Linked DNA regions of Ferrimicrobium sp.. The protein of the gene in region 1 interacts with the protein of each later gene in a pairwise test. Links are inferred from orthologs where the notes say so. Each region holds a gene or a part of one and is shown on either strand. Other genes may lie near its edges.

Region 1 (5,873 bases):
TCTTTGGCTGAACACCGTCTTTGGCTGACAACGGGGCCAAACGACACGTTGGCGGAACACGGGCCAAACGACACTCCGCCGGAAGGATTGTTCCCCCGCGCGGTTGTAACGAGCATGACTAGCATCAACGTCGTCCGCAGCCTCTCGGTTCCCCTTTCCGTCGCATGGGAGGAGCTTGCCGCCATCGACCACCATGTCGAATGGATGGCTGATGCCGTTCGTATCGACTTTGTGACCGACCAGCATCAAGGAGCAGGCACGCGATTCACCTGTCTCACCAAAGTTGGGCCGCTTAAGACTAACGACCTAATGGAGATCACGCGTTGGGATGAGGGGCGCGCCATTGGGGTGCACCACAAAGGTCTGATCACTGGCGAAGGTCTCTTAGAACTTCGCGAAGCCACCAACACAACCTGTCTACTCTCCTGGAACGAAACCCTCCACTTTCCTAAAGCGATTGGTGGGGCCCTTACGGCCAACCTCGCCCAACCAATTCTCACCAAAATTTGGAGAGGCAATCTGCAGAGATTCGAGCAGTCGGCCATTCGACGGCTAGAATCGAAGAAGCCATGATCAAAGCCAAGCGACGACCCAGAGACTTTGCCCAGCGATCTTGAGGCGCGTTTTCGAGCGCTCTCGCACCGAGCGCCCGTCGCGTCGGAGCGTTCAGTCGATGGTGGCGTCTCCTCAATGGCCGACCTTCTTGAGCGCGCTGGCTTTTATCAAGGTCAGATTGTCCAGACGATCGTCATCCCGGCCCGCGATGCGCGTTTTCTCGAACCCACAACCCCACTCTCAGCGCAGACCAAACGCATCGCCGATACATTAGGGGGCCAGCTCTATACGCACCAGGCGCTTGTCTACGACCACGTCCAACTCGGCACCAACGTGGTACTTGCAACACCAACCGCATCAGGCAAAACCCTCGCCTTCGTGTTGCCGACACTTGAGCGGCTCCTCCGGGACCCACAGGCGACCGCTCTCTTTCTCTACCCCACAAAGGCGCTCGCCTACGACCAACTCGAGCGCCTACAGGAGCTCGACCGGAGCCTTAGTGGATCACTTCGCCCTGCCGTCTACGATGGCGACACACCAACCAGCGAACGGGCAAAGATTCGAGCAAATGCTCGCATCATTATCTCAAATCCACATGGTCTGCATCTTTACCTTGGCTGGCATGCAAGTTGGGAATCGTTCCTGGCCAATCTCAGCGTCGTGGTGATCGACGAGGCTCACCACTACGTCGGCAGCCTTGGCGCCTCGTTCGGGGGCCTACTGTGGCGTCTGCAACGGCTGACAGCTCACTATGGTGCCCGACCAGTGCTCATCGCGGCCTCTGGGACGATCGCCAATCCGCAAGAACACCTCGAGACGCTGACCGGGCTGCCCTTCGTCGTGGTGGATCAAAGTGGCGCCAGCCAATCAGCACGCACGATCCTCTTCTGGGACTGTACCCGGGACCCCAAAACTCCTCCCTCAACGCAGGCCGCCTACCTCACGCGTCATCTCGTCCGCATGCGTCGCTCCGTCGTCGTCTTTTCCAACACTCGTGCCCAGGCGGAGTACGTCGCGATGGCAGGTTCCGATCGAAGCCATCGCATCTTGCCCTACCGGTCTGGCTACTCCCCGGAGATGCGCCGTCGAGTCGAACATGAACTACGTTCGGGTGCAATCCGCGGCGTCTCAGCCACCAGCGCGCTCGAACTTGGTGTCGATATCGGTTCCCTCGATACTGTCGTACTCAATGGTTACCCAGGTTCGATCTCATCCCTTTGGCAGCGCCTTGGCCGGGCTGGCAGGACCAACCTTGAGGCTCTCGGCATCGTGATGGTTGGCGGGGATCCGATCTCTCGTTCGCTCCTCGCCAACGCCAGCGAACTCCTTGAGCGCAGCCCAGAACATGCCATCGCCGCCTCTGACGACACCGACATCCTCACCCGTCATCTCCTCCTCGCCGCTGCCGAGCTCCCCCTGAGCGAGGAATCAGTGACTGATGGACCTGGGGCCAGAGCCGCTCTTGCCGATCTTTTGGGTCGTGACCTTCTGATCCGAGACGGAGCTCACTATCTCTCCACTCGACAGCGCCCCCACCTCTCCACTCCATTCATGGAGCGAGAGGCAAGCTACGAAATCCACTTTCAAGGCACACGCGATCATCGAACCGTGGAACGCATATCGATCCGCCAGGCACTTCGTGAAGCGCACAAGGGAGCTGTCTTCCTACACTTTGGCACCCCATTTCGAGTGCAACGCGTCGATGCCGAACATCGACAGATCTTTTGCATTCCTGAGACCGATGGCCATCATACGCAGCCAACGCTGTTTCGATCGCTCTCTCAAGGAAGAACGCTTGAGCGCCTCGAGCCCCATCCACTACTCGCAATGGAACGTATCGAAGCGCTCGTCGTAGAGCAGGTGACTGGGTACAAGGAGTTTGACCACCAATCACGTCAGGTGGCCAAACGCAAGGTCGCCAGCCCCGTCATCTCAAGCCCGGCCGAAGCCGTCGTGATCGCCTGTGCCGACCCCATCTACCTCGGTATCGAACCTGAGGAATTCTTCGCCGCACTCCATGCGCTTGAACACGCGCTCACCAAAGTACTACCCCTGTTGACCAACGGAGGTACCTCTGATCTGGCGAGCCTCACCCTCCGCAACGGCGACGAACCGTCGATAGTGATCTACTACCTTACCAAGTCGCATCCATCCGCGATGATCACCAAAGTCATGGAACATCTCGGCGAAGCCCTCCATCTCGCCGAGCGCATGATCACCGAATGTTCCTGCGCCAACGGATGCGCCTTCTGTGTCCTTGACCCCCGGTGTGACGACGAGGTGATCGACAAAGACGCCGCAATCAGCCTCTCTGGATCCCTCCAAAAACTACTTCACCATCCCGAGCCACCTACGCAGGGCAACGACGACTGAGCTATCTTTTGCGAAGCAGCGTCACAAGCGCTGCCCAGAGATATCAGTGATCTGTACCTTGCTCCCCTACCATCGTGCGAATCTACGAGGAGACACGTACCGACGAGGGCGCGGAATCGCAGTAGGAAGCGAGCTCACAGCGAAAACACGAAGGTGTCTTTGCTCGGCAGATGCGCCTGCCGTGCAGGATGAGTTGCAGCGAGAACGAACCCCACCGATCCTGGGGAACGAGTGTGCAAAGATCCTGTTCGATCGCCTCGGGAGTCTGTGCACTACTCAGACCCAGTCGGCTGGACAGCCGACTGACATGGGTATCGACAGGAAGGCCTGGTAGGCCAAAGTAGACAGACCGGACAACATTGGCCGTCTTGCGGCCTACGCCAGGGAGGGAGATGAGCTCGGACAGATCGCTCGGAACCTCCCCCTCGTACTGGGAAGCAATCCGATCCGCAAGTGCGACCACATGGCTCGCCTTGGTTCGGTAGAAACCAGTCGAGTAGATAAGCTGCGCCACCTCCTCGACCGCCGCCGAACCAAGGGCGTCGGGCGTCGGAAAACGCGCAAAGAGCGGCTGGGTAACCGAGTTCACCACGGCGTCAGTCGTCTGAGCTGAAAGCACCGTAGCAACCAAGAGCTGGAATGGGGTCTCGAAATGGAGCGCGCACAACGTTTTTGCATCGCCTGGGTAAAGGCTAGCAAGTTGCTTGATGATCTGCTCGACCTGTTGTCTTCCCACCGTAGTGACCCTCCCCTACCCTTGCCTACGTTAGCCTAGTACTATGGCTCATCTTGATGTACGCACGCTCAACCCTGACCGCCATCTTTCTTCCATCATCTCGCTGGCGCAAGAGGTTGAAACGGTGGAGCATCATCGAGCACTTGCCGACCACCGCTGGATCGACCTCACCAACCACCATGCAGAGAGCCTCGAATCGCTCGTCGTCGTCGATTTAGACACTGAGGTCGTAGCCGGCATTCTCACCCGTAATGCGACGAACAAGGGAATAGAGTTCGAGCTGGCCATCCGCCCGAGTTACCCTTATGCACTCGTAGTCCAAGAGCTCCTCGATCGAGCGCTGAGCGATTCCACCATACCTACGACCCAACGCGTGAGCCTCTGGATACCCAACCCCAATCAGGAGCGTGACCGCCTCTATCGTAGTCTCGGCTTTCATGCCGATCGCGAAGTACTCCAGATGCGACGAACCCTTCCCTTCGAGGGTCGCTTACGCTCTGAGGCACTCAAGTTCCGAACCTTTCAACCCGGCGTAGACGAGGCCGCCTGGCTTAGCGTCAACAACCGAGCCTTTGAATGGCACCCAGATCAAGGTGACTGGGATCTCGCCACCCTGCGCGAACGAGAGGGTGAGCCGTGGTTCGATCCCAACGGATTCTTTGTCGTCGATGACGGGACTCGCATGCAAGGATTCTGCTGGACCAAGATTCATCACGACTGTCAACCTCCCGTCGGCGAGATCTACGTGATCGCTGTCGATCCAGAGGATGCCGGCAAGGGAATCGGTAAAGCGCTGCTGTTCGAAGGCATGCACTACTTAGGAGAGGTACGCAAACTCTCCTCCATCATGCTCTATGTCGAACGCAGCAACGAGGGTGCCCAAGCGCTCTACCAAAGCTACGGCTTCTCCATTGACCACGCGGACCGCCGCTACGTGCTTTTCCCTTCAACGAACGCGCTGCCAGACGACCACTAGGTCCCCTCTCGCCTGGAGTCCACAAGAACCCGAATCACCATGACGATAGACATCAATATGTCGGTGTTGCCTCTATTAAGCCAAGTGAACCTTATCTCATACAGACTGATCGGGGCATCGAGATCATGAGGGTTGGCGAAGAGGATCTCATCGATGCTATCGGCGCCTCCGTTACCCTGGTCGCTGTATCAGCAGTCCAGAGCGTCAGTGAGCACATTACTGATTTGCAAGCGCTCAAACAGCGGACCAAGCAAACTGGAGCTATGGTGGCAGTGGATGCCACGCAGGCCGCCGGCTGGCTTCCTCTCTCTTGACGGCCTCGATGCCATCGTCAGTTCCGGCTACAAATGGCTATTGTCCCCTCGTCACACGGCCTAGCTCGCGCGCTCCCAACGTCTTGGGGCCATGATGAAGCCGCTCTATGCGAACTGGTGTGCCGGTGACAGTATCGCCAACTCCTACTACGGAACTCAACTCCATCTCGCCAAGAGCGCCGCAAGGACCCCTCTCCTGCGTGGCTGTCGTGGATCGGAGCAGGAGAGTCCCTTGCACTCATCGATCATCGCGTGATCAGCGCAATGCATGACCACGGCGTCGCTCTCACCGCCGAACTTCTCACTCGGCTCGACCAACCTCTGCCGAAGAGGGCCACAGCGATCGCCTCGCTCAAGCTAGTACTGCCCATCGACCAAACCTTCCTTCCCATGACGGTATCCCTGTGGAGAGGCATCCTGCACTACGACGTTCGATCCCAGGCAGGGCAATGGTAGATCCTCGTCCGCTCGGATAGGACAATGCCATGGTCCTATCAGGATGTCCTGAGAACCTCCTAGCGCACGAGAAAGTGCCAGCCGACCCAAGCCCATCCGAGGGTCAAGGCAATCGCTCCAATCGGCCGCGAGCGCAGGGCTGCGACGAGATCACACAGTCGATGCCCTCGGATGTGAGTAACCACTGCCGTCACCAGCAGGCCCGTCGCGATGAACGCCCAGATCGCTAAACTTAGGCTCCGCATATCGCCAACCAGACGCCAAGACCGAGCCAGGCAATAAAAAGAATCACCCGTGCCTCAATACCGTAACCGAGCGCGCCATTGATGATCGATGAGATCGTCGGATGGGAGGGCCGCGCACCACCAAACAGGTTCAATAGCTCAAATGTGAGTACCGCCAAGGCCGCGAGCGACCACGTCCATACTGCCACCCTATCGAAGGAGTGTGGAGCTTCGTGTTG
Region 2 (4,868 bases), on another replicon or contig:
CGGTTCGAGGGTCTTGCCATAGTGTTGCTGCAGTCTCGTATGTAAGAGATACGGGGCGCCGAAGGCTCGTTCCATGGGTATCTGCTGGTCCAGCAACATGCCAACCAGGAGCCCAAAGGGGTTCTCTTTGAGGTAGTTGTTCGCATCCGGATCAGGCGTGAGATAAATATCTCCGTTCATCGTGCGCTCGTACCTCTCAATCAGACGGTCGGATCGTGGTGGTCGTAGACAACACTGTAATGCGTCATTGCATCCGCGACCTCTTCTGGCTTGGCCTCACCCTGCTTGGATAGCGCTGAGAGCGTAGCAACGACGATCGATCCCTCATCGGTTTCGAAGAATCGGCGGAGGGCTTCGCGCGTGTCTGAACGGCCGAAGCCATCGGTTCCGAGGGAGACGAAGGGTTGGTGCACAAACGGCCGAATCTGATCAGGGACCAGTTTGACAAAGTCGGTAGTAGCCACGATCGGTCCTTCTGCACCGGCAAGAAGTTGGGAGACCCAGGGAGACTCCGTCTTTTCACCGGGATGGAGCCGTTCGAAGCGTTCTACGGCTTCGGCATCCTCTCGAAGGCGCTTGTATGAGGTGATCGAGTAGACATCGCAGACAACATTCCAGTGCTCCCGGAGTGCATCGGCAGCCGCACGCACCGAGGATTGCGCGGTGCCCGAGAATAACAAGGTGGCGTGGCGCGCACGGTCCCTTGGTGTCGCAGATGAGATGGGTGAGAGCTTCTCTGGGTTGTGGCCGGTGGCGAAGAGATATCCGCCGCGCACAATGGAGTCCATAAGCTCTTCGAGGTTTCTCTCCGCGTCTACGGGGGGCATCACGTAGTTTTCGTTGTAGGTGGTGAGATAGTAGATGACATCCCTACCATGTGGACCAAACATGTCAGCGATGCCGTGTTTTACAATCGCGGCGATCTCATACGCAAAGGCCGGATCGTACGCTTGAATATTTGGATAGACCGCTGCCAGTATCTGGGAGTGGCCATCGGTGTGCTGGAGCCCCTCGCCAATCAGCGTGGTCCTGCCTGCCGTTGCTCCGATGAGAAAGCCCTTCGCGCGAGCATCGGATGCCGCCCACAGGAGATCTCCTGAACGCTGGAAACCAAACATCGAATAGAAGAGGTAGACGGGAATCATGGGCACCCCAAGCGTTGCATAGGAGGTGCCAGCGGCGGTAAACATCGCGGTCGACCCATCTTCGGTGATACCCATCTCGAGGATCTGACCGTCTTGGGCTTCGGTGTAGGAGAGGAGCAGTCCCGCATCAACGGGTGTGTAGCGTTGGCCAATCGTAGAGTAGATTTTTGCCTCGCGGAACAGGGCCTCAAGGCCGAAGGTTCTCGCCTCATCAGGCACGATTGGAACTACGCGGGTCCCGACTTGGGGATCTTTCATGAGGTTACGGAGGAGTTTGGAGAAGACCATTGTGGTCGAAACCTGTTGTTTGGCAGACCCAAGGTAGAACTCCTTAAAGACATCATCGCTTGGTGCTGGCAATTCCGCACTTCTATTCATGCGGCGCGGCAACGAGCCTCCGAGTTGCTTGCGGCGTGAGCTCAGGTAGGCAGCCTCGATGGATCCCTCGGGCAATCGTATGTATGGAGGCTCTGGAGCTTCCAACATCTCATCGGTAATAATGTCGTTGAGATGGAGGCGGTCTCGAAACTGACGCAGCTGCTCATCCGTCATCTTTTTGATCTGGTGCGTCGAGTTGCGCGCCTCGATGTCAGGCCCTAATGTCCAGCCCTTGACGGTGTGAGCGAGGATCGCGGTTGGCGAACCGTGGTGATTGACAGCGGCATGATAGGCCGCATAGAGTTTACGGTAATCATGCCCCCCTCGTGGCAGCTGCTGGAGGTCCTCATCGCTTAAGTGGTCCACCAGGGCACGCAACCGTGGGTCTGGCCCGAAGAAATGTTCCCGAATGTAGGCGCCGGATTCCGTGGCAAGTTTTTGAAAGTCTCCGTCAGGGGTGGTGTTCATCTTGTTGAGGAGGACTCCATCAGTGTCTCTGGCCAACAGCTCATCCCACTTCGAACCCCAGACCACCTTGATCACATTCCATCCGGCTCCCCGGAAGGTGGCCTCGAGCTCCTGGATGATCTTGCCATTGCCACGCACAGGACCATCGAGGCGCTGCAGGTTACAGTTGACGACCCAAATCAGATTATCCAGATGCTCGCGTCCCGCTAGCGACAATGCCCCGCTGGTCTCTGGCTCGTCGAATTCACCATCGCCGACAAACCCCCATATCCGACTCTCGGTCGTACTGGCGAGATGTCGATCATTCATGTAGCGATTAAAGAGGGCATGGTAGATCGATTGGATCGGACCCAGTCCCATCGAAACAGTTGGGAACTCCCAAAACTCGGGCATAAGGCGAGGATGGGGATAGGAGGGGATTCCAAGGCCATCTACCTCCATGCGAAAATGGTCGAGTTGGTCTTCGCTAAGACGGCCCTCCAAGAAGGCCCGTGAGTAGATACCCGGTGAGCCGTGTCCTTGGAAGTAGACAAAATCACCTGGAGACCCGTTGTCCTTGCCACGGAAGAAATGATTGAAGCCCACTTCGTAGAGTGAAGCCGAACTCGCATAAGTCGATAGATGGCCACCGATGCCATCCGCGAGGTGATTAGCCCGTGTCACCATAGCCGCGGCGTTCCAGCGGATAAAGGCTCGAATCCGTCGTTCAACCTGTTCGTCTCCCGGAAACCAGGGTTCGTTTTCGGGCGCGATCGTGTTGATATAGGGGGTAGAGACCGTCGCAGGGAAGCCTACTTGTCTTTCCCTGGCGGCTTCTAGCAGCTTCATCAGGAGGAAAGTGGCGCGCTGCTTACCGCGTCCATCCACGAGCGAGCCGAATGACTCTACCCACTCTGCTGTCTCTTCTGGGTCTATGTCTGGAATCTGATGTGCAAAGCCGTCGATAATCACATCTACTATTCTTGCAGCTTTTGGCGAAGACTTCCACCTGGTACACTGACGTCCGGAAAAGAGCAACCTTAGGGAGAGTAATTCGCATGACGTTGTTGGTGTACACGGACGGTGCGTGCAAAGGCAATCCAGGTCCAGGGGGCTGGGCCTGGTTTGAACCGGCTTCGCTGGCCTACGATTCAGGTGGAGAGTCTCTGACCACCAATCAACGGATGGAGCTCGCGGCGGTCTTGCATGCACTTGAGTCCCACACCGGTGATCTTACGATCCGATCAGACTCCACGTACGTGGTCAATTGCTTCCGTCAGGCATGGTGGAAGAAGTGGGAAGCGAATGGCTTCAAAACCAGCAAGGGTGATGCGGTGGCCAATAGTGATCTCTGGCGACCGCTGCTCGTTGCGGCGTTGCACGCTGGTCGAAGCGTCACTTTTGAGTGGGTGAAAGGTCACAGCAGGGATCCGCACAACAACAGAGTGGACGCACTTGCCCAGGAAGCAGCGAATCGCTTCCGATAAGTCTGCTGTCCGCATTCCTGTCGAGTTGACTGATTTGAGGCAGCCGTTACGCCTCGACTAGGGTGGCGGTATGGATATTCGAGGAGAAGTCGCGGTCATAAGCGGCGGAGCATCAGGCTTGGGATTCGCAGCGGCAGCTGCGCTGGCTGAGGCCGGGGCACATGTGGTGTTGGCGGATCGCAATGAAGAGGCGGGACGAGAGGCGGCAGGGAAGATCGGCGATCTGGCAACGTTTGTGCCGACTGATGTCGTTGAGGAGACCTCGGTTGGCGAACTGATGGTAGAGGCCGCTAAAGTCGGCGTGGTTCGCATGGTGGTCAGCTGCGCGGGCATTGGGATCGCGGAACGCACAATTGATCGCAACGGCAACCCGCATGATTTTGCGAGCTTCGAGCGAGTGATCCGGGTGAACCTGATGGGAACCTTCAACATGCTGCGTTTTGGCGCGCAATATTTATCACGCAATGACCCTCGCGATGGCCAACGAGGCGTAATCGTCAATACCGCCTCTATCGCTGCCTATGATGGCCAGATTGGCCAACTCGCATACGCGGCTTCAAAAGGCGGTATCGTAGGACTGACGCTACCTGCAGCACGTGATCTTTCGAGTGTTGGCATCCGGGTTGCTACTATTGCCCCTGGCATCATGGATACGCCGCTCTTAGGCATGTTGCCTGAGGAGGTGCGATCAGCGTTGGGAGCTTCTATTCCTTTCCCGAAGCGACTTGGATTCCCGGCTGATTTTGCCAAGCTCGTTCTCGCCATCCTCGACAATGACTATCTCAATGGCGAGGTCATTCGTCTCGATGGCGCGCTCCGTATGCCACCTCGTTGATTGGCTGTCGGACAATGGGGACGCTGCCGGCGCGGGCAACTATGGAGAGTATCGGTCTACCTTCGGTCAGGAGATAGGTGTCTGAGTTCGTTTTGCGAAGCACGCCCGATCGGTGTTTTGGATGTGACACCTAGGCTGAAGAGGTGAGATATCGAGAGCTCAATGGCATTCAGTTCAGTGTGATCGGGCTGGGAACATGGCAATTCGGATCGCCTGAATGGGGTTATGGTCGTGAGTATTCGGAGCGGGTCGCTTACGAACTTGTTGAGGAGGCCCTGAGTCTGGGCATCAACTTATTTGATACCGCCGAACTGTACGGGTTCGGTCGCTCCGAGACCATCCTCGGCCAGGCGCTTGGCTCACATCGCCGGCAGGCATTGATCGCTTCGAAGTATGCCCCGATCCTTCCCCTGCCCGGTGTCGGAAGAAAGCATGCACGACGTTCAGCGGCTCGGTTGGGGGTGGAGGAGATCGATCTTTATCAACTCCATTTTCCTAATCCATTGTTTTCGCTACGCGCAGAAGTTGCAGAGTTCGAGCCAATGCTCCATGCGGGTGATATTCGGATGCTGGGGT

The links. Proteins that work in one complex are often made in the same cells at the same time.
Region 2: the proteins of nth (region 1) and aceE interact in binary tests that used the Escherichia coli proteins (3 or more experiments, as listed by UniProt). The link is inferred for Ferrimicrobium sp. from one-to-one orthologs.

Annotation. Positions count from the first base shown.
Region 1 is NZ_DAHXOI010000004.1:52,307-58,179, reverse strand. What follows is about bases 1,838-4,611. They hold nth (endonuclease III), read right to left. Parts: upstream 3,665-4,611; coding sequence 3,011-3,664; downstream 1,838-3,010. Other genes in these bases: mshD (mycothiol synthase), read left to right, coding at 3,708-4,611; M7Q83_RS04045 (DEAD/DEAH box helicase), read left to right, coding at 1,838-2,928. Also shown: M7Q83_RS04050 (SRPBCC family protein), read left to right, coding at 115-573; more of M7Q83_RS04045, read left to right, coding at 601-1,837; more of mshD, read left to right, coding at 4,612-4,640; M7Q83_RS04030 (aminotransferase class V-fold PLP-dependent enzyme), read left to right, coding at 4,766-4,954; M7Q83_RS04025 (hypothetical protein), read left to right, coding at 5,049-5,210; M7Q83_RS04020 (DUF6186 family protein), read right to left, coding at 5,470-5,655; M7Q83_RS04015 (hypothetical protein), read right to left, coding at 5,643-5,873. UniProt on the Escherichia coli protein: DNA repair enzyme that has both DNA N-glycosylase activity and AP-lyase activity. The DNA N-glycosylase activity releases various damaged pyrimidines from DNA by cleaving the N-glycosidic bond, leaving an AP (apurinic/apyrimidinic) site.
Region 2 is NZ_DAHXOI010000001.1:267,827-272,694, forward strand. What follows is about bases 1-3,319. They hold aceE (pyruvate dehydrogenase (acetyl-transferring), homodimeric type), read right to left. Parts: upstream 2,943-3,319; coding sequence 201-2,942; downstream 1-200. Other genes in these bases: M7Q83_RS01205 (HhH-GPD-type base excision DNA repair protein), read right to left, coding at 1-180; M7Q83_RS01215 (ribonuclease H), read left to right, coding at 3,029-3,319. Outside these bases: more of M7Q83_RS01215, read left to right, coding at 3,320-3,457; M7Q83_RS01220 (SDR family NAD(P)-dependent oxidoreductase), read left to right, coding at 3,528-4,292; M7Q83_RS01225 (aldo/keto reductase), read left to right, coding at 4,436-4,868. UniProt on the Escherichia coli protein: Component of the pyruvate dehydrogenase (PDH) complex, that catalyzes the overall conversion of pyruvate to acetyl-CoA and CO(2).